3 regions of the Arthrobacter sp. P1_D4 genome follow, and region 2 is predicted to be linked to each of the others. Evidence: riboswitches for the same ligand, from Rfam matches in the RefSeq annotation. Region 2 holds a riboswitch; each other region holds the start of a gene.
The links. A riboswitch is a leader RNA that binds a small molecule or an ion and turns the genes downstream of it on or off. The one in region 2 is predicted to bind cyclic di-AMP.

Region 1: another riboswitch for cyclic di-AMP. It lies ahead of AC1D0A_RS05070 (hypothetical protein); the one in region 2 lies ahead of AC1D0A_RS18380 (NlpC/P60 family protein).
Region 3: another riboswitch for cyclic di-AMP. It lies ahead of AC1D0A_RS14215 (aggregation-promoting factor C-terminal-like domain-containing protein); the one in region 2 lies ahead of AC1D0A_RS18380 (NlpC/P60 family protein).

Annotation. Positions count from the first base shown of each region.
Region 1 is NZ_JBFUAU010000003.1:167,027-176,753, reverse strand. Features, by position in the region: gene AC1D0A_RS05090 (phosphatase PAP2 family protein) at 1-71, shown strand, start outside; gene AC1D0A_RS05085 (DedA family protein) at 74-817, shown strand; gene AC1D0A_RS05080 (response regulator transcription factor) at 823-1,500, shown strand; gene AC1D0A_RS05075 (sensor histidine kinase) at 1,493-2,500, shown strand; gene AC1D0A_RS05070 (hypothetical protein) at 2,646-3,332, opposite strand; cyclic di-AMP (ydaO/yuaA leader) riboswitch at 3,340-3,542, opposite strand; gene AC1D0A_RS05065 (hypothetical protein) at 3,745-3,993, shown strand; gene AC1D0A_RS05060 (cation:proton antiporter) at 3,990-5,195, shown strand; gene AC1D0A_RS05055 (DNA alkylation repair protein) at 5,254-5,958, opposite strand; gene AC1D0A_RS05050 (hypothetical protein) at 6,084-6,689, shown strand; gene AC1D0A_RS05045 (esterase/lipase family protein) at 7,040-7,837, shown strand; gene AC1D0A_RS05040 (glycoside hydrolase family 16 protein) at 8,106-9,209, shown strand; gene AC1D0A_RS05035 (aspartate/glutamate racemase family protein) at 9,301-9,727, opposite strand, start outside.
Region 2 is NZ_JBFUAU010000020.1:25,034-34,760, reverse strand. Features, by position in the region: gene AC1D0A_RS18410 (alpha-mannosidase) at 202-3,237, opposite strand; gene fdhD (formate dehydrogenase accessory sulfurtransferase FdhD) at 3,328-4,200, opposite strand; gene AC1D0A_RS18400 (molybdopterin molybdotransferase MoeA) at 4,335-5,837, opposite strand; gene AC1D0A_RS18395 (DUF6457 domain-containing protein) at 5,834-6,121, opposite strand; gene mobA (molybdenum cofactor guanylyltransferase) at 6,143-6,814, opposite strand; gene AC1D0A_RS18385 (HNH endonuclease) at 6,909-7,409, opposite strand; gene AC1D0A_RS18380 (NlpC/P60 family protein) at 7,629-8,399, opposite strand; cyclic di-AMP (ydaO/yuaA leader) riboswitch at 8,695-8,864, opposite strand; gene AC1D0A_RS18375 (M23 family metallopeptidase) at 9,001-9,727, opposite strand, start outside.
Region 3 is NZ_JBFUAU010000013.1:182,510-192,236, forward strand. Features, by position in the region: gene AC1D0A_RS14210 (bifunctional glycosyltransferase family 2/GtrA family protein) at 1-525, opposite strand, end outside; gene AC1D0A_RS14215 (aggregation-promoting factor C-terminal-like domain-containing protein) at 665-1,516, opposite strand; cyclic di-AMP (ydaO/yuaA leader) riboswitch at 1,516-1,675, opposite strand; gene AC1D0A_RS14220 (sensor histidine kinase) at 1,860-3,470, opposite strand; gene AC1D0A_RS14225 (response regulator transcription factor) at 3,492-4,232, opposite strand; gene AC1D0A_RS14230 (hypothetical protein) at 4,473-5,489, shown strand; gene AC1D0A_RS14235 (winged helix-turn-helix domain-containing protein) at 5,810-6,673, shown strand; gene AC1D0A_RS14240 (dodecin family protein) at 6,901-7,104, shown strand; gene AC1D0A_RS14245 (SixA phosphatase family protein) at 7,160-7,687, shown strand; gene AC1D0A_RS14250 (hypothetical protein) at 7,825-8,424, shown strand; gene AC1D0A_RS14255 (hypothetical protein) at 8,496-9,152, opposite strand; gene AC1D0A_RS14260 (TetR/AcrR family transcriptional regulator) at 9,170-9,727, opposite strand, start outside.

The sequences.
Region 1 (9,727 bases), on a different contig from region 2:
TCGCGCCACGGATAGCGGAGCGGATCCGGGCCCGTTCGGGCAGCCGGCCGCTGGGCGCCGAGGAGAAATGAGAATGCCCGTCCTGGACGTTTTTGCCTCCCTTCCGGCCGTCCACGCCGCCGGAACATTGTCCCTGCTGGACCCGGCAAGCCTGCTCGCCGGGTTGGGCCCGGCCGCACTGGGTGTGATCGCCGTGATGGTCTTCATCGAATCGGGCGTGCTCTTTCCCTTCCTGCCCGGCGACTCCCTGTTGTTCACCGCAGGACTTCTGCACCAGCAGCTGCAACTGACGTTGCCAGTGCTGATCGGCGTCGTCACCGCGGCCGCGGTCGCCGGGGACCAGGTCGGCTACATGCTCGGACGGAAATTTGGCCGGCGATGGTTCAAGGACGACGCCCGGATCCTGAAGACAGCGCACCTGACCACCACGGAGGACTTCTTCCGCCACCACGGCGGGGCCGCCGTCGTGCTGGCCCGCTTCGTCCCCATGGTCCGGACGTTTGCTCCACTGACCGCCGGGACCGCGCGCTATGACTACAAATCCTTCACCCTGTGGAATATCACCGGCGCCGTCGCCTGGGCGGCCTCCGTGACGATGCTTGGCACCTGGCTGGGGCATTTTGACATCATCGCCAGGAACATCGACGCCATCGTCGTGGCCATGGTGCTCGTCTCCGTCGTGCCGGGGGTGGTACAGCTCCTCAAACGCCGCCGGAACTCCCGCCGCGCCGCCGCAGCCGCAGACAAAGCCGCCGGCGACACGGCAGAAGAACCTGGGGCCGGACTGCGGACTGAGGAAATGGCCGCGGAAGAATAGCTGACATGACCTCCACTGACCTTCCGTCCCTGCTGCTCGTCGAGGACGACGCCGTCCTGGGACCGCTCATCGCCGAGCTCCTGGACCCGGACTACCGGATCCAGTTGGTCACCAACGGCCGCGACGGCCTCCACCACGGGCTGACCGGGAGCTGGGACGTCATGGTGGTGGACCGCGGGCTGCCCGCCATGGACGGCATCGCCCTCATCACGGCTTTGCGGTCGAAAGGCATTGCCACGCCCATCCTGATCCTGACCGCGCTGGGCGATGCCGACGAAAAAGTCAGGGGCCTGGACGCCGGCGCCAACGATTACGTGACCAAGCCGTTCGATGCCGGCGAACTGGCAGCACGCCTGCGCGCACTGACGCGGACTTTCACTCCCCCGGCCCCGGCACCGGTGGCGATCGGGGACTGGGAACTGGATCCAACGCAGCGCTCCGTCCGTTCCGTCTACGGGCAAACGGTGTCACTGACCGCAAAGGAAGGCCAGCTGCTGGCAGCCCTTGCTGCGGAACCGGACCGCGTCTTCACCCGGGATGAGCTCCTCGCGGCGTGCTTCCACGCCTCGGAACAGCCCGGCGTGATCGATACCTATGTTCATCACCTGCGCCGGAAGATCTCCAAAGCCGTGATCCGCACGGTGCACGGCCTCGGATACCAGATCGGCGAAGCCCATGAGTGACGGCTGGCCGGCCGGCGGAAATCCGGACCACTCCATCCTGCGCAAGGCTTCCCTCAAGGTCGCGGTGCGGATCAGTGCTGCGTGCGCGGTCATGGTTCTCGGGCTGCTCGCCGCCACGGCACTGTACCTCACGAACCAACTGGCCCATCCTGAAGTGCCGGGCTCGGCGACGGCCGGGACGGCCTACACCTACCTGGATTCCAAGGATGTCCTCGAAGCCATGATCATCGCCGGGGTAGCGGGAATCCTGCTGGCCGGCATCGTCGGGTGGCTCAGCGCGCGCAGCGCGATTCGTCCCCTCAGTGATGCCCTGGCAAGGGAGCGGCGTTTCGTCCAGGACGCCAGCCACGAATTGCGCACGCCATTGACCATCCTGGACACCAGGATCCAGCTGGCCCAGCGCAACACTGTGCCCGGCTCCAGGCAAAGCCACGACCTGGCCCGGATCCGGGAGGACGCCGCGACGCTGACAGGGATTGTCAACGAACTGCTCCTCGCGGCAACCGCGGAGGCCCCGGACCGCTCCGCGCCCCCTGCCGACCTCGCCGACGCTGCCGCCAGCGTCGCCGGCAGCCTCCAGCAGGTGGCAGAGCAGCGGCAGGTGCGCCTGGAATTCTCTGCCGCTGCCCGGCCGCTGGCCCGGATCGAGACGAATGCGCTGCGGCGTGCCGTGCTGGCCCTGGCGGACAACGCGCTGGCCCACACGCCTGCGGGCGGCCGCGTGTCCATCACGACCTCAATCGAGCAGAAGCGCGCCGTGATCACGGTGGCGGACTCCGGGACCGGAATCACCGGCGTCGATCAGGCCCGGATCTTTGACCGGTTCGTGCGGACGGCCGGCACCGGCACCTCACAGGGACAGCGGAGCTTTGGCATCGGCCTGGCCCTGGTCCGGGAGATTGCCGTCGCGGCCGGGGGCACCGTCGAGGTGGCCGCGACGGGCGGCGAGGGAACCGTCATGAAATTGACGCTTCCGCTCATGGGCAGCGGGAATCCCTGAGGACCCTGCGCCGGGGAAAGCTATGCCATCGGGATCCCGGACCCCCGAATGCGGAGACAGGAAAGACCGGCGGTCGAGTTGCCCCCAAGGGAACTCGACCGCCGGTCTTTCCGGACTGTCTGGCCCCGGGTCGGGGCCGTGCGGCTTAGGCGCGGACGAACGTCACGCCGCCGGTCGCGGTGAGCCAGGACAGCGGGTGGACCATGGTCTGGTTCTTGCCGTTCATGCCGCCACTGACCACCTGGCCGTTGCCGGCGTAGATGCCGACGTGGCCGGACTGGACCACCATGTCACCGGGCTGCGGCGTCGCTACAACGGTTCCAAGGCCAAGGAACGCGCGGGGACCGATGTCGCCAACGGGCTTACCCGCGGCGCCAAGGGCCTTTTCCACCATGGCAGTGCAGTCCTGGGTGATGCCCACCTGGCTGTAGGCGGCCGAGAGCATGATGGCGTTGCGTCCGCCCGCGGGCGCCGCGGCCGGCGCTGCTGCCGGAGCTGCTGCCGGAGCGGCCTGCACCTGGATGACCGGCTTGGCCGGAGCCTTGGCCGCCGCCGCCGGGGCTGCAGTGGGAGCCGGAGCCGGCGCGACGGGCTGTTCGATGACCGGCGCGGCAACAGAATCCACTGCGGGGCGATCGAAGCTGATCTTGACGTTTGAATCGGCACTGACGGGGGCACTGACCTGTCCGGCGATGTCGACGTTCGACGCCGGAGCAGAGTCACGCTGCACGGGGGCGGTGGCGGCGTTGGCCGCCATTCCGCTGGTCAGGACCAGGCCGGATGCGGCGGCGAGGACGGCGGCATGGCGCGCAAAAGTATTGACTGAAGTCATGAAAAATGTAGCCTCTCCCAATGCCTGCGAGGTGAGCTGTCGGATTCGGATGGGAGGCACCCGGCCGCACTCCCGGGCCCGTCGTTGCGGGCACTGTGCGGCTTCACCCCAAGACCTGCATATCAGCAGGTCAAAAGTGGTTTCCCCGTCTCTGCCGGACGTTGATGCGAGTTACCCCCGGGCCGCGGCAGAGTTAGGCAATCGGCTGGGGAGCGCCCGTATCGGAGACAACAGGCACTCATTAACCGTAGCGCGAACCGCACCCGAAAGTCACATTCAGGTAACGGAGCCATGATGCCGGGCCGCAATTTTGCCCATAGGGCGGCGCCGTTTCCGAACATAGGATGATGCCATCAGCACCACCGGAAGCGGAGGCCCGAAAATGAACAGCCATTGTGTCGCCATCTGCCAGTTGAGCACTCAGCCCCAAGAGGATTTCGACGTCAACACCGAGCTGCTGATCCTCGACGGCGGGGACGTCCACGTGAGCACCTGGGACGCGGAACCGCGCGACGGGGGTTTCGACGAGCACATCCTCAATGACCGGGTGGACGCGCTCGGGTACATGGTTGTCAACGACTGGGCCTTCCTGGACGGCAAGGCCTACGCGGTGGTGGAACGGCGGTCAGGCCCGGCGCCGGCCGGCCGCCGCGAACCGTGACCTTCCTGTCCCTGGCGCTGATCGCCGTCATCGCCCTGGCTGGCCCCCTGCTGGCCCTGCCGGCGCGCTGGCACTTGCCTGTCATGCTGGGTGAGCTGCTGGCCGGCATCGCGATCGGGCGCTCAGGGCTGGCCCTGGTGGACCCCGCGGACCCGACGTTCACCCTGCTGGCCAATATCGGGTTTGCGCTGATGATGTTCGTGGCAGGCACCCACGTTCCCGTGCGGGATCCGCACATCCGTGGCGCCCTCGGCAAAGGCTCCCGCCGGGCGATGGTGGCCGCAGCGGCAGCGGTGGTGGTCGGAACCGGCATCGGACTGCTGTTCGGGACTGGACATGCTCCCCTCTACGTCGTGCTGCTGGCGTCCTCGTCGGCAGCCCTGGTGCTTCCAATCGTCGATTCCCTGCGCCTCGGCGGGCCAGATGTCGTCGCTATGACAGCGCAGGTGGCAATTGCCGACACAGCCTGCATTGTGGCGTTGCCGCTCCTGGTGGATCCGCCCCACGCAGTCCAGGCGGCGCTGGGTGTCCTCGCGGTGACCGGGTGCGCGGTAGTGCTCTTTGTCGGCTTGCGCTGGCTGGAGCGCCAGGGAATCCGTCGGCGCGTGCACCGGCTCTCGGAAAGCCGCAAGTTTGCCCTGGAGCTACGGATCCAGCTGGCCGTGCTCTTCACCCTGGCCGGTGTCGCGACGTGGAGCAATGTGTCTGTGATGATGGCAGGCTTTTCTTTCGGCCTGGTGATGGCTGCGGTCGGCGAACCGCGGCGGCTGGCCCGGCAACTGTTCGCGCTCAGCGACGGCTTCCTGGGTCCGCTCTTCTTCGTGTGGCTGGGTGCATCGCTGACGCTCAAGGACCTGGCCGGGCACCCGGACATGATGGCCCTCGGCCTGTTGCTGGGGGCCGGGGCCCTGCTGGCGCACGCCGACCTGGCTTTCCTGGGACTCCCGCTGTCGCTGGCGGTGTTGTCAGCGGCGCAGCTTGGCGTACCGGTGGCTGCGGCGAGCATCGGCACGCAGCTTCAGGTCCTGCTCCCAGGCGAGGCCGCGGCCCTGCTGGTGGGAGCGCTTGTCACCATAGCCGCGAGCGCAGTCGCCGGGTCACGGGCGGCGAGGACTTTCGCGGTCCCGGCAAATGCTGGCGGCAAGTCCGGAAATTCCGGCAGCGCCGTCGAGCAGGGCGATCCGGGGGGTCCGACGGCCTGACAGTCCGAAGGTCTACATGCCCGGACCAAAGCCGAGCCGGCGGCGAAGGTTCGGATCGTCATTCTCCAACGGATGTGAATTGCAGCTCCGGCCTCCGCTTTGCCATCTCTGCCAGGACCCGGGAGACGGCATCCCGGACAGCCGTGCCGTCGGCGTCGAACATGCCGCCCGGTTCGCCGAGCACCGCGTTGGCGTGCCGGACGAACCTGCCCCAGTCCCCCGCGCCCGCGCGCAGCGCCAGCAACGGCGAGAGAAGCGCGGCCCGGCGCAGCCAGGCATCGGGCTCGCGCACCCACCGGTCCAGCACGCTGTCGGCCCGCACCCTGGCCAGAACATCGAGTCCGTCCACCAGGGGTCCGACGACGTCGACGGCGAGCGGATCCACAAGGTCCCGCACCCGCGCCTGCCGGATGAAGCCCTCCAGCCGGGTGAGGTCGGAGTTGGTCAGCAGCTTCACGTTGGCCTGGAGCAGGACCACGGCGGCCAGCCGGCGCTCGAAAACCGGCGCAGGCCCCCGGCCGGAGCCTCCGGGCCCGGAGCCCCACAGTTCGGAACTCAGCAAAGTGACCTCATCGCGGGACAGCCCGGGATAGCGGCGGCCGGCATCCCGGACCGTGCCGCGCACGGCGCCCACGGACGTGCCGTAGAACCGGAGGCCGCTGCCCGCCGGCTCCGTTTCCAGCCGCGCCTGAAGCTGCTCAGCGCGGCGCCCGGAAGCTTCGCGCTGCAGCGAGAGGTCGATGAATTCGCCGGCATCACTCACCTGCCCATTCTTTCCCCTCGCGGCTCCCGGCGGAAACGCGGTGCCAAGCCGTCCTGGGCGGCGGGCCCGGACCATCTGCCTAGACTGAACTGGCAAGCCTCCGATCGAAAGCGGTTTACGCAACCATGCACACCAAGCTGACACTCGCCATCGCACTTTCCGCCATGACGCTGGGGGTGGCAGGGTGCGCCGCCCCTGCGCCATCTACCGCACCGTCGCCTGAGTCACCTGCGGCATCCGCGGCGCCGGCCCCTGATTTTGCTTTAGACATCACGGGGGCGCCCGGCCGGATCACCCAGGCCGGCCTCACGGTGCTGACGGCGGAGGGCAACGTGGACCACTATCACGCACATCTGGACGTGCTGAAGGAAGGCAAGCCCATCGCGGTGCCGGCAAATATCGGCATCACCGCCGGAGCTGACCACAGGGCCAACGGCATCTCAGCACTGCACACCCACGACACCACGGGCGTGGTCCACATCGAGTCACCCACCGCCGGCCAGGCCTTCACCCTCGGGCAGCTCCTGACGGAGTGGGGCGTCCTCGGTGGCACCGGCGCCCCCGGCACCGGTGGGGGTTCACTGGAAGGCTGGACCGTTTACGTGAACGGCCGGAAGTTCGACGCCGGGATCCGGGACCTCCCGTTCAAGGCGCACGACGAGATCGTCCTGTCCTACGGCACCGCGCCGGCGACGATCCACGCCTCCTACGATTTCCCGCCCGGAGAGTGAGGTGACCGGAGAGTGAGGTGGCCGGAGGCGACGGCGGGCGGCATGCCCGTACCTGCACAACTGTGCAGCAGTCTCCCCACGCGACCCCAACTGTCACCATTTACCATTGCCGTCGAAAAATGCATGCACAAACGTGCATGTTGGAGCGATCCGCGGAGCACCTTCCCTAGCGTGAATTGAGAGACGTGAGTCGGATCACAACGGGGGCTGATCCCTACCTCACTTCCATTCCCACAGACCGTCACAGATGACGCGTCCAACCGAAGAGGTAATCCGTGCCATGCCCGAAAACGCCCGCAGCATTCGCAACGCTGGCAGCTGCGACCTTGGCGCTGCTTGGCGCATCCCTGATGGGTGTGCCGGCGGCCCAGGCCGACACCATTGACGTTTCGCCGCCCGGCGCGAATGACTGGTCCTGCAAGCCCTCGGCAGCCCACCCCTACCCGGTGGTCCTGGTGCCGGGAACCTTCGAGAACATGGCGAAGAACTGGGCGACGATGTCGCCGGCGCTAAAGAGCCAGGGCTACTGCGTTTTCGCGCTGAACTACGGTGCGACCAACGGCGTCGACGCCACCGGCCCGGTGGCAGACTCAGCCCGTCAGCTCGCCCCGTTTGTCGAGAAGGTACTGGCCTCGACGGGTGCCAGGAAAGTTAATCTCGTGGGCCACAGCCAGGGCGGCATGATGCCGCGCTACTACCTCGGATTCCTTGGAGGCGCGGACAAGGTGAACCACCTTGTGGGCATCGCCCCGTCCAACCACGGAACCCGCGGGCTCATCACGCCGACACCGGACGCCGTTCCGCCGGCCACCTCAGTGGGAGGGTCGAATTGCCAGGCCTGCGCCGACCAGCAGGCTGGTTCTCCGTTCCTCACCGAGCTCAACTCCATTGGCGACACGGTTCCCGGTCCGGCCTACACGGTGATCTCCACAACGCACGACGAGGTGGTGACGCCCTACCCCAGCCAGTTCCTCGCCGGCCCGGCCCAGCAGGTCACCAATATCACCATCCAGGACAAGTGCCCGGCAGACGTGATTGACCATGACCAGGCGCCCAACGACCCCGTCACCCAGCGTCTCGTGTCCGACGCTCTTCGTCAGCCGGCCGGCCGCCCGGGCAACCCGGCATATCAGCCCAGCTGCGTGTAGCGCGGCACCCCGGGCGGAGGCGGCGTGCGGAACGTCATGCATCCGGGAGGTTTGCGGGCCGAGGTAACGGTCCGGTAACGTTGGCCGCTGGCCGCGAGGCCCGGCCCGAATGCAGGGCCCCGGACCGCCCCTTTGCAGGGCCCCGTTGCGCCGTTCGGCGTCTGCTCGCCCCTGCCTTGCGGCAGGGGCCGGATGAAACTTCCCGCATTATCCGCCGCCCTGGCAGCGTCGGTTGTGCGTGCCAGCCACGAAAGCCCGGAGGGGTCCGTTGTTCAATAAAACACCGCTGTTCAATAAATCAACGTTCAAAGATGCACGGCCGAAGGCACGCTCCACGGCACCACAGCTGAACAAAGTAGCGATTGCTCTGAGCCTGGGCGCACTGTCCCTGACCGGCTGCAGCGCCGGACCCGCGACGGGCGCCGCAGCAGTTTCACCGGCCACCGGGGCCGCGCATTCCGCTGCGGACTCCACGTCCTCGGCGGCAACCCAGGCCGCGCATCCTGCCGCGAAGGCCACGGCCCCGGTGGCCGCAGCGCCGAAGCCGGCGGTCCCCTCGGCCCCCAAGCCTGCCACCGGTACCGCCGGCCCACCTGCGGCTCCCGGAGCCGATGCGGCTTCCGGAGCCCTTGGGGCACCTGCACGGGCCGCCGCGCCTGTTGCTCCGGCAGCTGGCGCCCAAGCGGCAGCCGCTCCGGCGCCGACGGCGGTAACGGCGCCCGTCGCTGCCCAGGCCGCCACGGCACGGGGCTGGGGTGCGGTTGTCGCGGGCGACGAGTTCTCCAAGGCCGGCGCCCCCGACTCCACCAAGTGGAGCGTCTTCAAGGGATCCGGACATGCCGGCAACGGTGTCAGGAGCCCGCAGGCCTGGTCGGTTGCCAATGGCGTGGCCACGGTCAGCGGCGACTCGGCCGGCACCACGGGCGGCATGTCGGCCAAATTTGCCCAGCAGAAATACGGCAAGTGGGAGACGCGCATGCGGACCAACGCCCGGGACCCGGAGTACCACCCCGTGCTGATCCTGTGGCCCAACAACAACACCTCCCCCAACTGTGCCGAGATCGACTACGCCGAGGGCAGCACCAACACCGCACAGATCAAGTTCTTCCTGCACTATGCCTGCGGCGGCTCGAACTTCCAGACCACGGCGGCCAAGACGATCGACACGACGCAATGGCACAACTATGCAGTCGAGTGGACCCCGGCCGGCATCACCGGTTACATCGACGGCGTGAAGACCTTCTCCGACACGAACCCCGCGCACCTGCCCTCCGTGGGCATGCACCAGACACTGCAGCTGGACTGGTTCCCCGACGGGTCGGCCACCAAGCCTTCACAGATGCAGGTCGACTGGGTCCGCGTCTACAAGTAGGACCGGCAAATCGCCAGGCAGCCCCGCGCCGTATTGCGGCGCGGGGCTGCCTTGGTGTTGGCCGAGGACGCGCCGCTACAGGCGGCAGGACTCAAACCCCTTGAAGTTCCCGGGCGGCTACCGCTGAGACCAGCATTGACCCGGCCGCCGTCACGGCGTCGATCACCGGAACCCCGAGCCGGCGGCGGAGCACGTCCGCCATGCCGATGCTGCTCAGGCCCGTGCTGGCCTGGACGATCATGTCGGCGCCGGCGTCAACCAGCATGTGGGCCGCGGCGAGGGCGTCGAAAATCCCGGCAGGCATGAGGAACGCGTCGGGTGTTTCGATCCTTCCCTGCCCGTCAATGAGCAGCATGCGTTCGCCCAGTGCATCCGAGATCGGGCCCGGTACGTGTGCGCCGAGACCCAAAACTCCAATCCGGCCGCCGAAGGTCAGAGCCGCGGCCGCGGCTGCGGAGCCCGCCCCGATGACCGGGATATCCACGGCTGCCCGGGTGGCGGCCAGCCCGGGGTCGGAG
Region 2 (9,727 bases):
CTTCGTGTACGGAAGTCAGCCGTGCGAAGCAGAGGCAGCCGTCCAAGCGCCATTGGGGGGATGAGTGGTAGCGGTCCGGTAGGACCGCTCCCACTCAGCCTGTTTAAGGGGTTTTCCGGTTGTTCCCGACAACATTCGGATTCCCCGACACTGCCGGCCGGATTCCCCTGCAGGAAAGGCGGCGGCAGGCTGCCCTGGCTGTCAGCGCACAAACCTCAGCGTGACCAGCTGGAAGGGCCGCAACGTCAGCTCGGCGGAATTGCCGCCCGCCGTCACTCCCGGAGCATCGACGGGCCGTTCCAGCAGATCCACGGCATGCAGCCCGCGGACCGGGAAATTGGCCTTCACCGCGCCGGTGGACCGCTCCCCCAGTGCTTCGTAGAGCCGGACAATCACATCCCCCGAACCGTCTTCAGCGAGTTTGACCGCTTCAATGACAAGGGCCTGGTTGAACACCGTGACCAGCGGCTCCACCCCGTGGGCCCCATGCACCACCCGCGGTGCCAGGTTGGTGCGGTAGCCCTCTTCGACGGCGTCGGCGATCGTGGCGCCCGGACGGACCGTGACGTGCAGCTCGTGCCTGCCCTGGTCCGCGCCGGGATCCGGAAACTTCGGTGCCCGCAGGAGCGAGAGCCGCACTGTGGTGGTGGTGCCGCCGTCGTCCTCCCGGACGTTGCGGGTGACGTCGTGGCCGTAGCTGGAAGCGTTGGAGATCGCCACCCCATAGCCCGGCTCGGCGACGTGGATCCAGCGGTGGGCGCAGATTTCGAATTTCGCGGCCTCCCAGGACGTGTTGACATGGGTCGGGCGGAAGACGTGCCCGAACTGCGTCTCCGCCGCCGACCGGTCGGCCCTGACATCCAATGCAAAGCCCAGCTTGAGCAGCTTTTCGCTCTCCTGCCAGTCCACGGCCGTGGTGATCGCGAGCGAGTCTGCACCCGGCGCGAGCGTAATCCGTTGGGTCACCGCGGAGGACCCGGCCATCCGCTCCACCACCACGACGGCGTCCGGGCTTTCGCCCCGGTGGTCGCGCTCTGGTGCCACCGAAAGCGCCTGGTCCAGACGGACGACGTTCCTGCGGTAGAAGGCGTCGATGTCCCACGCGTCCCATTCATTGGGCGTGTCCCGGTGCAGCTCCAGGAGGTTTCCCACCTCGCCGGGAGCAATCGCCTCTCGTCCGGAGGCCCGGTCCGCGAGGGAGACCAGCAGTCCGCGGGCATCCACCACGGCACGGATGATGCCATTGTCCAGGATGTAGCCGCCGCCGTCCTCAGTGATCTCTACCGGCTGCCCGGGCCGGACCGGTTCGGCAGCCGCCAGGGCAGGCACGCCCAGGCGCTCGTGCGGGGCAGCGTTGAGCAGGAATTCCCGGCTGCCGGTGCCGAGGGCCGCCGCCGCGGCGTTCGTGATGACCGCTTCCAGTCCCCGTTCGACGGCGGCATAGTTCCGTTCGGCGTCCTGGTGGACCCAGGCGATGGAACTGCCCGGCAGGATGTCGTGAAACTGCTGCAGCAGAACCAGCCGCCAGAGGCGCTTGAGCTCCGCAGCCGGATAGCGGTGCCCGGTCCGCACAGCCGCCGTGGCACTCCAGAGCTCGGCCTCCCGGAGGAGGTGCTCGCTGCGCCTGTTCCCCAGCTTGGTCCTGGCCTGGCTGGTGTAGGTGCCGCGGTGCAGTTCCAGGTACATCTCCCCCACCCAGACCGGCAGGGGCTCATACTCGGCCTGGGCCTGGCTGAAGAAGCTGGCCGCCGAGCCGATCCGCACCTTCGGAGATCCTTCCAGATCCGCCGTGCGCTGCGCTGCGGCCAGCATCTCGCGGGTTGGGCCCCCGCCGCCGTCGCCGTACCCGAACGGAACCAGCGACGTGCCTCCGCGTCCGTGGTCCCGGTAGTTCCGTTCTGCGTGCGCCAGGTCCCGGGCACTGAGGTCGGAGTTGTAGCTGTCCACAGGTGGGAAATGGGTGAAGACCCGGGTGCCGTCGATTCCCTCCCAGTTGAAGGTGTGGTGAGGCATCCTGTTGACCTGGTTCCAGGAGATCTTCTGGGTCAGGAACCAGCGGCTGCCTGCGGCCTTGATGATCTGCGGCAGGGCGGCGGAATACCCGAACGTATCCGGCAGCCACGCCTCCTGGCAATCGATCCCGAATTCGGCCAGGAAGAAACTTTTACCTTCGAGGAACTGCCGTGCCATGGCCTCGCCGCCGGGCATGTTGGAGTCGGATTCGACCCACATCCCGCCGACGGGAACGAACCTGCCGGCGCGGACCTTGTCCCGGATGCGCCCGAAGAGCTCCGGATAGTACTCCTTCATCCACGCGAGCTGCTGGGCGGAGGAGCACGAAAAGATGAAATCGGGATTCTCGTCCATCAGGGCGACGACGTTGGAGAACGTCCGGGCGCACTTGCGGATGGTCTCCCGGACCGGCCACAACCAGGCCGAATCGATGTGGGCGTGGCCCGTGGCCACGAGCTGGTGCGCCGAGGCATAGGCGGGCCGGGACAGGGCATCGGCCAAGGCGGCCCGTCCGGCCTCCGCGGTCCCGGCAACGTCGTCGGGGTCCATGATGTCCAGCATGCGTTCGAGCGACCGCAGGATGTCGTGGCGGCGGGGCAGGTCCATGGGCAGTTCGTGCATGAGCCCGCTGAGCGTGAGGATGTCCTGCTGCAGTTCCCAGACAGTCTGGTTGCGTTCGGCGATGGCGATCCTGCCGAGGCGGTACTTCGGCTCGCTGCCCGACGTCGCCTTGTCGCCGTAGGGGGTGGCGGCGAAAGTCCAGTTCTGGGACAAGTCGGGGTTGGCCGCGGCTTCGACGTAGAAGTCAACGGCCATGCCACTGCCCAGGAGCTTGAGCGGGATGTACTGGTTCCGTGGCGAGATCGCCTTGATGATGGTCCCGTCGGACCGCCAGGCAATGCCTTCGCACTGGAAACCCGGGAGGTCGCCGCTGAAGCCGAGGTCCACGAGGACTTCCACGGAGGTTCCGGCCGCGGTTCCCCAGGCGTCCGGCACCTCACCCCGGAGCCGGAGCCACTTGGTGCTCCAGGGCCGGCCCCAGGCCACGCCGTGTTCCTGGGGCGTGAACTCCTGCCGCAGGGCCTCGAGCACCGGCACGGGTTCGTCCGGTGCGTCCCAGCTGCTCAGCGTCAGCGGCACGTTGCGCGGGTAGACGGCCGGGCCGATCCGGTCACGCAGAAAGCGGTCCAGCCGGACTTCCGTAAGACGGCGGTCGTCGTGCAATGTGATCCTCTTCAGCGCTGGGGGGTCCGATCGACTCCAATCGATGGATAAAACTTACGCCGCGGAGAACCCATTGGCCAACTGTTGCCCCTAGCCGGCGGCAGGCGCCGGAACCGCGACGCGTTGCTGGCCCGCGTACACGTTCAGGCTGGTCCCGCGGCTGAACCCGGCCAGTGTCATCCCGCTGGCCTCGGCGAGCTCGACGGCCAGGCTGGAGGGGGCACTGACAGCGGCGAGGACCGGGATGCCGGCGAGGGCCGCCTTTTGGACGAGCTCGAACGATGCCCGGCCGGACACCTGCAACACGGTGCCCCGGAGCGGGAGCAGGCCCTCGCGGAGCGCCCAGCCCACCACCTTGTCCACCGCGTTGTGCCGGCCCACGTCTTCGCGCAGGCACAGCAACTCGGCCGAGCCGTCGTCGGAGATCCTGAAGAGCCCGGCGGCGTGCACGCCGCCGGTGACTTCGAAGACCTCCTGGGCGGACCGGAGGGCGTCCGGGAGGGCCGCGAGCGTTTCGACGGGGACGGTCAGCGGATCGTGTGCCGGGCTGTAGTGCGAGGACTTCCGAACGGCATCGATCGAGTCAGTGCCGCAGATGCCGCAGGAACTGGAGGTGAAGACGTTGCGTCCGGTCTCGGGCCGGACGACGTCGGGCCTGAGCTGCGCCTCCACCACGTTGAAGGTCTGCATGCCGTCGGCGTCTTCGCCGGCGCAGAACCTGAGCGAGACCAGCTGTTCGGGTGCCCAGATGATCCCCTCCGAGACGAGGAAGCCTGCGACGAGGTCGAAGTCATTGCCCGGCGTTCGCATGGTGACGGAGAATGACATGTTGCCGAGCCGGATTTCCAGCGGTTCCTCGACGGCAAGGACGTCCTCCCGGTGCCGGACCGGAAATTCGAGGGCCTGCGGGGACCCGTCCAGGACGATCTTGTGCACCTTGCGGCGCTGTGTCACACGGCCCATCCGGTGCTCCTAAGCAACATTGTGTGCCGCTGTTTGAAGCTAGCGGCTGTTTGAATCTTTGGTTGGTTCCATCATTGTAAGTGCCTGATCCTGGCGGCGTGCCTTGTCCCGGTGCCGTCGCAGCAGGCCAGGGCTCAGCCCAAAAGGGCACTCCAGTCCACCGGACCGTCGCTGGCCGCGGTTTTCCTGGCGGTCCGCTTCGCCGCCGGCTTCTGTTCGGCGGCCGCCGCCGAAGCGTCAGGCAACGGCGCACTCCACGGGAGGGCGAAGGCGGGGACGAGTTCCCCCAGCTGCACGCCATGGGGCGGGACCACCAGCACACCGTCGGCGGCGGCCAGCCCCCGCATCATTCCGGGGCCGGTGTGCTGCGCCGGCGATGCCATGCCGTAGAGCAGCCGGAAGGGCATGAGCCGGGTCCGGCCCGGGTCGGCGTCAATCGTCGAGCCGCAGAGCACCTCGCTGAGCGGGGGGATCACGCCGTGCCCGAGTGCCGCCAGGAGTGGGGCACCGATCGTGGACAGCGCCATCATGGCCGCGAGCGGGTTTCCTGGCAGGCCAAGGATGTAACGGCCGTCCGGCAGTTCGGCCAGCACGGCGGGGTGGCCCGGGCGCATGGCGATTCCGTCGATCAGCAGGCGGCCGCCGAGCTCGGCGACCGAGCGCCTGAGGTGGTCTGTCCCGGAGCGCCCCGTGCCGCCGGTGGTGATCACGACGTCGGCAGGCAGGTTTTCACCGGCAGGATCGGTGTCCTCGAGGGCGGCGAGCCACTCGGCGTAGGTATCGCCGACTTTCACTTCTTCGGTGCAGATCCCGCCGAGCATTCCCACCACGGCGGCCAGTTGGGGTCCGAAGGTGTCGCGGACCTGCCCGGGTGCCGGTATCCCGCTCGTCACGACCTCGGAGCCAGTGAAAACGAGGCGGACCACGGCCTTGCCGAGCACGGGAAGGGCGTCACTTCCGGCCAGCGCGGCGAGCGCCAGATGGGCCGGATTCAGGACCGTGCCGCCCTTGATCAGGACGTCCCCGGCGGCGGCTTCCTCCCCGGCCTTCCTGATGTGGTCGCCGTTGCGCGGGTCTCCCGGCTTCGCGGTGCCGCCCAGCTTCAGGACGGGCAGGCCGTCGTCGTCGGCGTCGATGATGCCGCTTTCGCTGCGCAACACTGCCTTGGCCCCGGGCGGGATGAGGCCGCCGGTGGCGATCGGGCTGGCCTGATGTGGTGCCAGGCGCTGACCGGGTTCGGCCAGGATCCAGGGCCCGCTGCCGTTGACGGCCCAACCGTCCATGGCAGAGGAAGCGTAATGGGGCATGTCCTGCCGGGCAACGACGTCCGCCGCGAGCGTCCGGCCAAGCGTCTGCCGCAGCGGAACAGGGGCGGCCGGGATGGGAACGGCGCACTCGAACGCGAGTTGCCGGGCCTCCTGCCACGTGTGGGCCAGGTGCCTGTGCGGCTCCGCGGCAGTGTCCTCGTCCCCTGAGTCCTGGTCCGCGGTGTCCTGGTGCGCGATGTGAGGGCCTCCAGGGCCGTCTACGAGAGCCTCTCCACCGCCATCTCTGACGCCATTTCCGCCGCTATCGTTGACGCCATCTTCACCTGCGGCGGTGGCGGGGCCATTGCCGTCCGGGGCCGCAGCCGTCATGCCCCGGAAGTTTCGGCGGCTGCGTAGTCCTTGGCGAGCCGGCGGGCCACGGCCATCGCGGACTCCATGGACACGGAGTCCGTGGCCTGCCCGGAGCCGGAGGCCAGGCCGGCCGCAAAGCCGGCAATGAATGTGGTCAGCGGTGCCGCCGGGCGCACCACGGAATGGGCGGCCACGCCGGCCAGGGCGAGGACCTCATTCACGTCAATCTCAACGTCGTCCAGCTCCAGGGCCTGGAGCAGGGCACGGCACCAGTCTTCCAGTGTTTCGTCCTGGCTTTTCACCGTTTGCCTCCATGGTCGAGTTCAGCTGTGCAGAGCCGGGCCGGAGCCCGGACCGCCGTCGGGAATCCTGCCGGATACCCCCAGTGCGGACGCGTCATCCCAGGTGTCGACGTCATCCGTGGAACCCGGGGGAACGCGAACTTCCCGCACGTCCAGCCTAGCAAGAAGGGCGAACACCGACGCGTTTTCCAGCCGGTCCCGGGACGCGGCGTCCGCGACAGAACGTTGTAGCACGGCCGTGCCATAAAAGCCCACGAGCGGCTGTTTCCGACTGTCGGCCGAGACGGCCATGACGCCGTCGGCCCCACCCCTTTCCGGTGTGCCTGCAGCAGACGCGGCCAGCGCCTCGGCCAGGGCACGGACCGCGCCGGCCGACCGGGGCATGTCACACGCCAGGACGAGGGTATAGGGCGCGGCTGCTGCGTGCCGGCTCGCGTGATCGGCGGCCAGGGCGGCCAGCCCCGCCGCGATGGCTGCGGCCGGACCCGCGAAGGGCGGCTCTTCCCGGCAGGTCAGGACGCCGCCGGGCAGGCCCCCGGGGTCGGGGCCGACGACGACGGTGCGCCCCGCCGCGCCCGCGGCCCGCAGTGACCGCTCCAGGAGGGTGGCGCCGTCGTAGATCAGCCCGGATTTGGGCACGCCGCCGAGGCGTGAGGACCGCCCCCCGGCGAGAATGATAGCATCGAACTCCATCGGTTCAGCCTAGCGCGGCGCCAGCGGCCACTGAACAAGCCGTAATGTGCGCCGGCAGCGTCTTCACCGGCTGATCAATCAGCTAGGAGGCCGATCAGGCAGCCGATTCAGGCAGCAGGAACGGATCCCAGGCCGGCGTCGGCTTCTCGAGTTCCTTGATCTGCCAGATGGCACCTTTTGGCGGGCCCGGAACAAAACCGATCTTCCAGCCCATCTCCGCCGGCGTATGGTCGCTCTTGGCGTTGTTGCACCGCAGGCACGCCGCCACCAGGTTCTCCCAGGAGTCGGCTCCGCCCCGCGATTTGGGCTGGATGTGGTCGATGGTGTGGGCAGCCTTGCCGCAGTACGCGCAGCGGTGGGCATCCCGGCGCAGCACGCCGCGGCGGCTCACCGCAGTCATCGTGTTGTACCTTGGCCGGATGTAGCGGTTCAGCAGGATCACGGACGGGCGGCCCAAAATGTCCTGGGGGCCGACCACGGGGTCGTCCCCTTCGGCCACCACGCTGGCCTTTCCGGTCAGGACAAGGACGAGCGCCCGGCGGAAGGTGATGACCGCCAGCGGTTCATATCCAGCATTCAGAACGAGAGTGCGCATCCGCATACCTCTTCACGGCCGCACCCGCCAGCGGCACGAGGGCCGGCTGCCCTCTGCATGGTCGGGCTATGGATCGACAACACAAGAGTAAACACTCAAGTGCCGGATCACCGAATATTTTTTCACCGGCGCGGTCCTCAGCGCGGAAAGTTCACTGCGCGGCAACGCGAAAGACCCCCGCCTGGAGGCGGGGGTCTTTCGGAATGCTGGGGTTCGTGCTTAGGCGCCGACGCGGATGAAGACCGGGCCGGAGCCGACGTTGACGCTGTACAGCGCGGTGGTGCCGCCGTTCCAGCCGCCGTGCACTGCCATGCCGTTGCCTACGTAGACCGCGATGTGAGCCATGCCCACGCCGCCGTTCTGGTAGTAGGCGAGGTCGCCCGGGCGTGCCTCGGCGGCGCTCACGGTGCGGCCCAGGGACAGGTAACCTGCCGGCCAGCCGTGGTAGTGGATGCCGGCCGCGGCCAGGGCGTTGGTGGCGAGGGCGGTGCAGTCCTGCGCCACGCCGATCTGTGCGTAGGCAGCAGCGGCGATGGTCGCGCCTGCGCCGCTTCCGATGCCCGCGGGGGCCTGGGCAGCGACGCCGCCGCTGACGCCAAGCTCGGTGCCGCCGGCGCGGGTGGCTGTAGCCGTGGCCGTGGCGTCCTGGACCTTCACGACGGGCTTGGGAGCCTCGACGACGGGAGCCGGCGTGGTGGTCACGGCGGGCTTCTCGTAGGAGATCGCGATGGTGGAAGCGGCCGAGATGGTGGCCGGAGCTGCGGACTGGACTTCCAGGGCCGAAGCGGAGGTGGATTCGCGCTGAACATTGGTTTCAGCAGCGTTGGCTGCGATTCCGCTGGTCAGGACCAGACCGGAAGCTGCGGCGATGACCGCGGCCTGACGGCCCATGCCGCCGGCGTTGTCGCCGACAGCCTTAGCAATTACAGCCAGCGAGTTGGTCTTGGTGACCTCGGCGCGGTGCCGTGCAACGTTTGCACGAGTAGTCATTAAGTTCTCTCTTTCGTGATCCTTGGACCGCGCGCTTTCGGGCACGGACTGAGGACGCTCCGGCATCTTGGGGGTACGCCGGATCGCCCCGAAATGGGTTACTTAGCGAAGGGTGTACTGCGAAGACGCGCCAAAAGCGGAAACTGCATGCTGTCCGGGCTCGGTAGCGATTGAGCCTGCGGAACGTGATCCAATCCGGGCGCCGGCAAGGGCGGCACGTGATGTGGATTCCAGCGGGCTCGACAGAGCCTCGCCGGTGCGCATGCGCGCAGAATTATGGCGTGAAGACACGAAAGTAGCCTCTCCCAATGCCTACGAGGTGAGCTGTCGGATTCGGATGGGAGTCACCCGGCCGCGCTGCTTCCTGGGAAGCTTTGCGACTTAACCCCAAGGCCTTCTTTCGAAGGCCAAAATTGGTTCCCCCGCCCCTGCCAGACGATGTAATGCGAACGGACCTTGAGCGGTGGCAGAGCTAGGCAATCCACTCAAGAGCGCCAACTTCGGAAAAGTTGGCGTGCTTCAAACCCTACAGCAGTCCTGATCCAATGTCACATTCAGATCACGGCGTGTCACAGGAAGTTGAGAGCAGCCCATCGTCTTTTTAGAGCCAGCCGAGCGGGTCAACGACATCGCCGTTGACCATCACTTCAAAGTGGAGGTGGCAGCCCGTGGAGGCGCCGGTGGTTCCGCTCATGGCGACGACGTCACCGCGGGAAACCTTCTGGCCGACCTTGACCGAAGCCGAGGACAGGTGGTTGTACGTGGTCTCCAGGCCGTTGCCGTGATCGATGACCACGCGGTTCCCCCCGCCGAAGGGATGCCAGCCGTTGAACGTCACGGTGCCGCTGGCGGCCGCGTGGACCGCCGTGCCGCACTGGGCGGCGAAATCCTGGCCGCGGTGGAACTCCCCCGCGCCCCCGGTAATGGGGCTGACACGGTAGCCGAAGGGCGAGGCCGTGACCAGCTGGTCGAGCGGCGCACCCAGGGTGCCGGCCGATGCCGCGCGGGTGATCGTGCCCACAGACTGGGCGCTCAGCAGCTGCTTGAGTTTCCCGTCCGGATCGCCCTTCGTGGTGACGGCCGTGCGGTTGAAGTCGACCTTGGCGGCGGCGGCAGCGGTGACATCCGGCTGCACGGCGGCGGAGAGCGCGCCGGATCCGCCCGGATTCGAAGCCATCACCGGGCTCGTGACGGGGACCGTCACGGTAAGAACCAGACCAGTTGCGGCCAGTGCGATCCCGGCCTTCTGCCCGACTCCGCTTGCCGCGGCAAAGTCCGTGACCTGGCGGAACGGACTGCGACGGCGACGGCGTTCATCGCGGTGCACG
Region 3 (9,727 bases), on a different contig from region 2:
GGAGTGCCCGGAAATGAGCGGGGCAAGGAGCGGGCCGAGGGCCGCCAGATCAGTGGAGAGATCCACATCCATGTACGCCAGGACCGGTGACGGCGAAGCCAGCCACACCTTGCGAAGCGCGTTTCCGCGGCCCTTTTCTGCCATATGGACCACCGTCACTTCGCGCAGCTCGCGGGCTACCCGTTCCGCGGCCTTGAGCGTTTCGTCGGTGCTGGCGTTGTCCGCCACGGTGATCCGGAAGGAATGCGGGAAGGCGCCGAGCAGGTACGCGTGGAGCCGGCGCAGGCAGGCCTCGAGGTCCCGTTCCTCGTTGAAGACCGGGATGGTGACGTCCAGCAGGGGCGTGCTGGCGCGCGTATCAATGGCCGTGCGCCGGCCGCCGGGGCCGGTCAGCGCCCCGGCGATCGGGCCCGGGACGGGTGCGCCGGCCAGCGCAAGCCCCGAGGGTGCCTCGGGGGCCGCCGGGCCGGCCGGCGTCGCCGTGGAGCGGGGCAGGGTTCCTGTGGCCTGGTCTGTGAATGTCATGGCTCAACTTTCCCGGCGGCCCATATGAAGGCTTTAGGGTCAAGCTGTGCGGGGGCTGTGGAAGTCTGGCCCGCCCGGGCCGGTCCCGCAGTGGAGACGCAAGGAGGCCCCGGATCCACGTGGGCTGGTTAGGGCCGGTTTAGTACCAGTTGTGTGCGTAGTGGAAGTTCAGGGCGCCGCAGGGGGAGCCGTAGCGCGACTTGACGTAGTTCAGACCCCAGTTGATCTGGGTCCGGTAGTTGGTCATGTAATCGGCGCCGGCGCTCGCCATCTTCGAGGCGGGCAGGGACTGGACCACGCCGTAGGCGCCGCTGCTGGCGTTCGTGGCGGTGGTCTTCCAGTCGGATTCCTTGGTCCACAGCTTGTGCAGGCACTGCATCTGGCCGGGTGCCCAGCCATAGCTTCCCAGCTGGGACGCGGCGTAGGCCTGCGCGCCGGCGGGGTCGTCGATTGCGACCGGTGCGGGTGCCGGTGCGGGGGCCGGAGCGGCTGCCGGTGCCGGAGCGGGAGCGGGAGCTGCCGCGGGAACCGGAGCGGGAGCGGGGGCTGCCGCGGGAACCGGAGCAGGTGCGGGGGCTGCCGCTGCTGCCGGCGCGGCAGCAGCTGGGGCAGGGATCAGCGCTTCGGCTGCCTTAACCTCCGAGATCTGGGGAGCCACGTTCTTTTCCGCTGGAGCGCCCGGCCCAGCCACCTGGACCCGCTCGAAGTTGAGCTTGGCCAGCGGGTCGGCGATCGTGGCCGCCTGGCTCGCAACATTCGCCGTGTGGGCGCCCGGCTCTGCCGCCTGGCTGGCGGCGCCGCCACCCAGCAGCAGTGCGCACGCGGCGGTGACGACGGCGGCACGGCGGCCGGTTACACCGAGCCCGGCGGCGAACCGCGACAGGGCGGATGCCTGCTTGACCGGTTCGGCGCGGTGGCGCGACTTGGCTGCGCCAACTGAGCGGGAATGCGAACCGCCGTCAGGGCGTGTTTGTACCTGGAATTCAGTCATGGTGGCCTCTCAACGCCGGCGGAGTTAGCTGTCGGGTTCGGATGAGGTCATCCGGCCGCACGGAACATCACGTGTCGGCTTCACCCCGAGGGCGCATGAAAGCAGAATGCCCGGGAACTCTGGGTCCCCCGCCTCTGCCTGGTCCAGCGGAATCCGGGAAGCGGCAGAGTTTGGCGTCCGTCCGGATATGCGGCACCGATGGCGGCGCACGCTAACGACGCTACAGGACCTGGCCGCTTAAGTCACATTTTGGTAACAGGAGTCACAGTGCCGGGGTGTCGGGTTGCGCCGGGTTCACGGGCCGGCCGGTCCGGGCCGTTTGCGCCGACGGCGGCCGTTCCGGTTAAGCCGGCGGCCGCGCGGCGGGCAGCCGCACGGCGAACTCCGTGCGGCCCGGCCGGGACGTGACCTCGACTGTTCCTCCGTGGGCCTCCACGATCGACTGGACAATGGACAGGCCCAACCCGCTGGTGCCCTCGGACGTCGGCGCGGCGGTCGCCGTGCCGTGACCTCCGCGGCTGCCGGAAACGGCGCCGGAGGACGAGCGTGCGGGAGCCCCGGACCCGACCCTCGCCGTCGCGACGGCAGAATCGGCGGGGACGGCTGCGGGGTTCGACGCCGGATTGGTGCGCGAGGCGTCGGCCCGGGCGAAACGGGCGAAGACCCGGCCGATAAATTCCGGGGCGATGCCGCTGCCGTTGTCTGTCACGGTGACCACGGCACTGCCGTCAGCCGAGCGCATAACGCCCGTGACCACCTTGGTCCCGGGTTCCGTGTGCTTGCGCGCATTGGACAGCAGGTTGGCGAGGACCTGGTGAAGCTGGGTCGCATCACCGCGCACCACCACGGGCTCGTCCGGAAGTTCCAGCTGCCAGATGCGGTCCGGGGCCATGACTTTCTCATCGCTGACCGTCTCGATGGCCAGCTGGGTGAGGTCGACGTCGGAGATTTTGAGCGGCTGCCCCTCGTCCAGGCGCGCCAGCAGCAGCAGGTCCTCCACGAGCGTGGTCATCCGCTCGGACTGGCTTTGCACACGGGCGAGGGACCTCTCGCCGTCGGGGGTGAAATGCTCGGTCATCCGCATCAGCTCCGTGTAGCCGCGGATGGCCGTCAGCGGGGTGCGGAGCTCGTGCGAGGCGTCGGCGACGAACTGCCGGACCTTCATCTCACTCTCCTGCCGCGCCTCGAGAGCGTTGGAGACGTTGTCCAGCATCTTGTTCAGCGCGTAGCCCACGCTGCCCACTTCCGTTCCGGGATGGGCAGCCGACGTCGGGACGCGGACCCCGAGCGCCACCTCGCCGGCGTCCAGCGGGAGACGGGAGACGTTGGTGGCGACCTCGGAGAGCTGTTCCAGCGGCTTCATGGTCCGCCGGATCAGGGCCGTGCCGGCGAGCCCGATCAGCACGAGCCCGCCTGCGGACACCACCACCATGGTCCAGACCAGGGAGGCCAAGGTGTTTTGTTTTTCAGCCAGCGGGAGTCCGGTCACAATCACGTCGCCGTACGGTGTACGCGCGGCCGTGAGCCGGTAGGCGCCGGCCGAAAGGCTGCGGTCCACGGACACGCCGCTCGGGGTCAGGGCCAGGAGAACCTTGTTGTCGGAGGGGGAGAGGCTCTTGACCGCGCCGTCCCCGGCCAGGAATCCGGCCCTGCTGACTTCGCCGTCGACTATCCGTGCGTTAAGCGTCCCGACGCCCTGTCCCCGGGCTTCGAGGGGGTCGGGGCGCCTGCCCGAATCGTCCGAGGAGGGCCGGCCGAACTCGCTCGAACGGTGGGAGGCCTGGTCCAGCTGGGTGTCGAGCTGCCGGGTGAGGAAGAGGTCCATGGAGGCGTAGCTGAACAAGCCCACAGCGCCGCAGATGGCCACGAGCAGCGCCATGGCGACCAGGACCAGCCGGGTGCGCAAATGCCACGTCGACGGGTTGCGCCAGTCGCGTCCGGGGACGCGGGTCATGCCGGAAAGTGAGGGCACGGATCAGTCCGCCGGTTTCAGGACGTACCCGGCTCCGCGCACCGTGTGGATCATGGGAGCGTGGTTGGCGTCGACCTTCTTGCGGAGGTAGGAAATGTACAGTTCCACGATGTTCGCCTGGCCGCCGAAGTCGTAGTCCCAGACACGGTCCAGGATCTGGGCCTTGCTGATGACCCGTTTCGGGTTTTCCATGAGGTAGCGCAGCAGCTCGAACTGCGTGGCGGTCAGGTGCATTTCCTCACCGGCCCGGGTGACTTCGCGGGTGTCGACGTTGAGCACGAGGTCTCCCACCACGAGTTCGGCGGTGTCCATCGCGGCCACTCCGGAGCGCTGGACCAGCCGGTGCAGGCGCAGCAGCACCTCTTCCATGCTGAACGGCTTGGTGACGTAGTCATCGCCGCCGGCCGCCAGTCCGGTGATGCGGTCCTGAACGGCATCCTTGGCGGTGAGGAACAGCGCCGGCACCTCAGGCGCGAACGCGCGGATCCTGTTCAGCAGTTCGACGCCGTCGAACCCGGGCAACATCACGTCCAGCACCAGCACGTCGGGGCGGAACTCCTTGGCGAGCCGGACGGCTCCGGGCCCGTCCTCGGCCACGGCCACGGACCAGCCGGCCATCCGCAGCCCCATGCTCATGAGCTCGGAGAGGCTGGGCTCGTCATCCACCACGAGGGCGCGGATGGGGGAGCCGTCCGGATGCGTGAGCTGGGGAAGGTTGTTGGTCATGGAGTGCGAAGTGGCCATGGGGACAACTCTCCGATCTGCCGGTTAGGCGGGGCTTTGGGGACCCTGTGCGGCACCTGTGAATCCCAGCCTAGCGAGCTGGATGCCGTTGCGGGATCGTACGGGCCGCAACGGCCATGTTCAATCCGCCCTTCCCGTCCGGCAACGTCACAGGCCGGGCTGTCGGCCCGCACAGCCCAAGCACAGGATCGCTCACCACGCTGGGGTGAACACCGATCCGCACCCTAAAGGAGAAATACCATGAGCGGTCAGCATCCCGGAGCCGGTTCCGGAGCAGCCCCCGAGTCAGCCCCTGTACCCGCCCCCACGCCCACCACCGGCGCGCCAGCGGCGCCCGCGCCCGTAACCACACCCCGTACTGCCTGGCAGTCCGGCGCCGGACACACCGACGGCGGAACAGTCCAAACCGGGCACGCCGATGCCGGACACGCTGACGCCGGACAGGCTGACGCCGGACGCACCGGCGGCGGGCACGCCGAGGCCGGGCGGCCGGAAGCAGGCGCTGCCGGGGGCTGGGGCGCGCTTCCGGTTTGGAAGGTTCCGGCATCGGAACCTGCCTGGGGCATGCCCCGGCAGGAACCTGTCCCCGCCGCAGCCACAGGCTGGGGCGCGCCGGGAACTTCCGCCAAGACGGCCTCGGCGGCGAAGCCCTGGACCCTCAAGCGGGGGCTCGCCGTCGCCGGCGCCGCCGCAGTCCTGGCCGTCGGCGCCGGGGCCGGCGTCTATGCCCTCACCTCAAGCGCAACGGCAGCCACCGGTGCGGCCGGCGGGGCGGCAGCCGGCGGACCCGGCGGCCAGGGTGTCGCCCCAGGCGTGCCAGGTTCAGCACAAGACGGTTCCGCGCAAGGTGGTTTCGCGGGCGGCGGCATGCCGGGGCAGGGCGGTCCCGGCCACTTCGCTGCCGGTGGCATGGGCAGCGGGCTTTCCGCGGCAGTGCACGCCGAATACGTGGTGCTGCAAGGAAGCGCATACACCACGATGGCCGAGCAGTTGGGCACAGTGAGCGAGGTCAGCTCGTCCTCCGTGACGGTCAAGAGCAGCGACGGTTTCACGCGCAGCTATGCGCTGGGCAGCGACGTGGTGGTGAGTAATCTGCAACAGCGGCGCCAGCAGGCCGGCGGCACGGGCACGCAGCTGAGCGTCGCGGACATCGTCGCGGGCGGGACGGTGCGGATCGTGGCGGCCAAGGACGGTTCCGGCTACACGGCGGCCTCCGTCATGCTGGTCGCGGCGACAGCCACCGGCCAGTCGAACTGAACCGCCGCGGCCGGCATCGCAACCGTGGCTGGCCGGCATGGAACCTGGGGTCCATTGTTACTTGCACGTTTACATTGTTACGTTGCACACTTCAATTGTGAACAAGAACTCAACAGCACCTGCAGCCGCAGCTTCCTGGATCAGCACACCCGCTGGTACCGAGATGCGCTGTTGTCGAATGCACGCCTAACTTTTACACCCCTAAAGGTTTCTAGGCATTCGCCCCCAAGCCCAGAGTCGGGCGCCCCTCCCCAATTTCATTGCGGGGAAAGAAGCATTCGAGCCGCGATGACGGCCATTCACATTGAGGTAAGCATTCCATGTCAGTTGCATCCGGATACGTCCACATCTCCGTCCGTAACGCCAGCAAGGCCGGCCAGGCCTCAGGGATCCGCCAGGGCTTTGGCGGGCGCTCCGCGTTCGCCCCCGCCGGATCCGCGGGCAGCTTCCCCGCCCCCGGATATGCAGCGCAGGGCTACAACCCTGACTCCTACGGCCAGCTCCGTGCCGTCCCCCCCGCCCCCGCCACGGCACCCACCCCGGTGATCGCCCCGGGTGCCGGCAGCCCGGTCCGTCCGGCCCCCAGCGACAACGTCGCCCGCGGCTTCGTGCTGTACATGGGCATCGACGAGGAAACCGCGGCTGCAGCCGGCACATCCATCGCCAAGCTTGCCCAGGAAATCCGGGCCTACGCACAGTCGCTCGTGGCCGGTGCCGAAAGCTATGCCGCCGTCGCCGTCGCGCCGGCCAGTGCCCCGGGTTCCGCCCTCGACGTCGTCCGCTCGACCTTCGGTGACCCCACCGCGGGGGCCCGCCAGCGCACCGAGACCGCCCGCCTGCAGCAGCCGCAGGATCCGCGGCCTTCCGGGGTGCTGATCGACCTCGCCCGCCGTGAGGTGCACCTCGACGGCGAATCCCTGAACCTCACGTTCAAGGAATTCGAACTCCTGAACTACCTCGTGGAGAACGGCACCCGCACCGTGGGCCGCGACGAGCTCCTCGAAGGCCTGTGGCGGAACGCCGAAGAGGTCCCGAACGAGCGGACCATCGACGTCCACATCCGCCGCCTGCGTTCCAAGCTCGGCCGCCTCGCCAACACCGTGCGCACCGTGCGCGGCCAGGGCTACCGGTTCTACGAGCACCCCGAGGTGGTTGTCTGGGCCGCTCCGGAATACTCGATCTAGCTTCCAGCCCACGCAAAGCGCCCGTTCCCTGCCCAGGGAGCGGGCGCTTTCGCGTTTCCGGAAGCTTCAGTGGCTTTCCGCCGGCAGCCACATTCCCCGACGGGCGCATTGGGTGGGCTGGCTGACGGGCCTCTGCCGCCGCTGCTGGTGGGTCGCGGTTAGACTCTGTTGCCTTTTGGGGGTCCGGCGTAGTCTCGGACCGTTGAGCCGACTATTGGGAGGAAGACATGTCTGTTGCACGGATTACTACCCTGAGCGCGAACTCCAAGACCTCGTTCGATGCCGCCATCAAGGAGGGCATCGACCGGGCCAATAAGACCCTTCGCAATGTCACGGGGGCATGGGTGAAGGAACAGAAGGTCGAAATCAGCGACGGTGCCGTCGTTGCCTGGCACGTCGTGCTGGAAGTGACCTTTGTCCTTGAAGACTGAACGGACGCTGGTGGGATGCGCGCCCGTGGGCCAGCCGCCGCACTAGGATTGGGGCATGAGCGCGCATCACATCAAACGGCTGGTGATCATGCGGCACGCCAAGTCCGATTGGCCCGGCGGGGTTGCCGACCACGAAAGGCCGCTCGAAGAACGCGGCCACAAGGACGCCCCAGTCGCCGGAAAGTGGCTGCTCAAGCACGGCGTGGTCCCTGATTTCATCCTCTGCTCCAGCGCTTTGCGGACCCGCCAGACCTGCACGTGGGTGTGCCACGCCCTCGGAGACAAGGCGCCGACGCCCAAGCTCGAGGATGGGCTGTACGCCGCCTCCGCCTTGCGCATGCTGGCCGTCATCAACCACGTCCCTGACACCGTCACCACCCTCATGGTGATTTCCCACATGCCCGGGGTGCAGGACCTTGCGATGCATCTGGCGTCGCGCGACTCCGACCACGATGCCTACATGGACGCCGCCACGCGCTATCCGACCAGCGGGCTGACCGTCCTGGAAACGGAAAAGTCCTGGGCCGAACTGGACGGGCAGGACGCCAAGCTGACCCACTTCAAGGTCCCCCGCGCCAAATAGCCGCAGGTCCGCCCGGCGAGGGCTGCGGAATCCATAGCAACCTGCGCCGATCTGCGGTTTACTGATGCTGTTTAGTCATGTGGTTTTTTCCAGTGGTTTTGGGGCATCTGTTGCAACCCGGAGAAAAGGTGATCAACGTGGATTCAGGGCAGCTCATAGGAATTATTGTCGGCATCGTCGTGGTGCTCGCGATCGTAGCGGTGGCGGTCATGGTCAGCCGCAAACGCAAGGTGGCGGCGGACCGGAACCGTGCGGCCGAGATGCGTGAACAGGCCAAGGCCGACGAATTCGCTGCGCGGGAACGCGACGCCAAGGCGGCCCGTGCCGAGGCCGACGCGCAGGAGGCTGACCTCGAGGCCGAGCGGTTGCGGCAGGAAGCCCGCAAGCGCCAGGAAGAGGCCGAAAGCGTCCGCTCCGGCGCGCAGGAGCAACTGCGCAAAGCCGACGAAGTGGACCCTGACGTAGTCACATCTGAACGCGGCGGCGAAAGCGGGCAGATGCCGTCCCGCGGGGATTTGCGCGCCGAGAGGGCCGCCGCCGAGCCCGCAACGGGCAGCCACGTCCCCGGCCAGCAAACGTCCGGCCAGCAAGTGTCTTCCGGCGAACAAGCGTCCGGCGAGCCAGCGTCCGGCCAGCAAGTGTCAGCCGACCAGCGCAGCGGCGAGGACGTAACCCGGACCGACACGGCCCCGGGCCCGGATGCCACCCCGCGGGAAGACAAGCCTCGAAACCTCTGAGCTGAACTCCTGAACTGGCCCAGGCGGAAAATCCTGTGCTGAACGTTTCGCCGGGTGGTGATGCGCGGGACTCAGCGGCGGGCCGAGGCCCGGGCGGGTGATTTGGGGGCAGGCGACTTGGCCGGTGTCTTCGCTGCCGGCTTGAGCGGTGTCTTCGCCGGTGACTTGGCCGCGGGCCGGGCAGTGGACCGCGGAGAAGCCGCGCGCGGAGCCGCCGGACGCGCGGCGGTTCCTCTCGGCGTCGGCCGCGGTGTGGAAGGCCTCGGATTCGCAGACCTGGCCCCCGCTCCCCGCGCGGCGGGCGACGGGCGGCGTCGCGGAGCACGGCCCGGGGAACGCCGGCCGTGGCTCCTGCCGGGCAGGACGGTGCCGGCAAACAGCAACAGTAAGGTGACGGCTCCGGCGGCCACGGCCAGATAGAAGTACAAATCCGGATGCTCAGAATCGACGCGCGTGGACAGGGCGTCGGGATCGGGGTTGAAGGCCAGCCCCCACTGACGTAGGAAAGCGACCCCGAACGCGATGAAGAGGATGCTGCCGACCCCGCTCGCGGCCAAAGTCTTGTGCCGGCGCCGGACCACCACCTCCGCCACGCAGGCCACATATGCCGTCGCGGCAGCCCCGACGAACCACACCAGCACCCACTCTTGCAGGGTGATTCCGGTCAGGACCAGAAGTGCCAGGGCAGTGAGAAACGCTCCGATGGCGACTTTCCCGTTGGTACCCATGTGACGCATGTGAACAATCATGCCTGAGCTGGCGGCTGCTTCACGACGTAGCCGCGCATGGAGGCCATGATTGCGGCCACACTCTGCTCCCTGGTGCGCTCCGGGTTGTACGTCTGGCGGTCCAGTCCGACCACGAAGCAGGCCCCAAAGATTGCCGTTTCCAGGCTGCCCCGGGAAACGGCGGAATCCACGGGGTAGACGGCGGCGACGCCGTCGATGGCAGAGCCGATCACCGCGAGCAGGCGCCCGCGGAGCTCGGCGAAGGTGTCCTGCCATTCGCTGGGGGTGCGCCAGCTCTCGCTGACCCAAAGCCGGGCGAAGGACGGGTATTCGGCCATGAAGTCCATGGCCTGGCCGATCATTTCCTCCATGGCGGCGAGGGGGTCGGCGGAGCCGTCGCGGACACTCAGCAGCCGCGCCAGCAGGATGTCCACGCCGTGGCGCAGCAGCTGGGCGATCAGGTCCGACTTGCTGCCAAAGTTGTAATACACCGTGCCTTTGGACACCCCGGCGGCCGTGGCGATCTCGTCCACCGTCACGCCCGCCGCGCCGCGCTCCCCGATCAGTTCCATGGA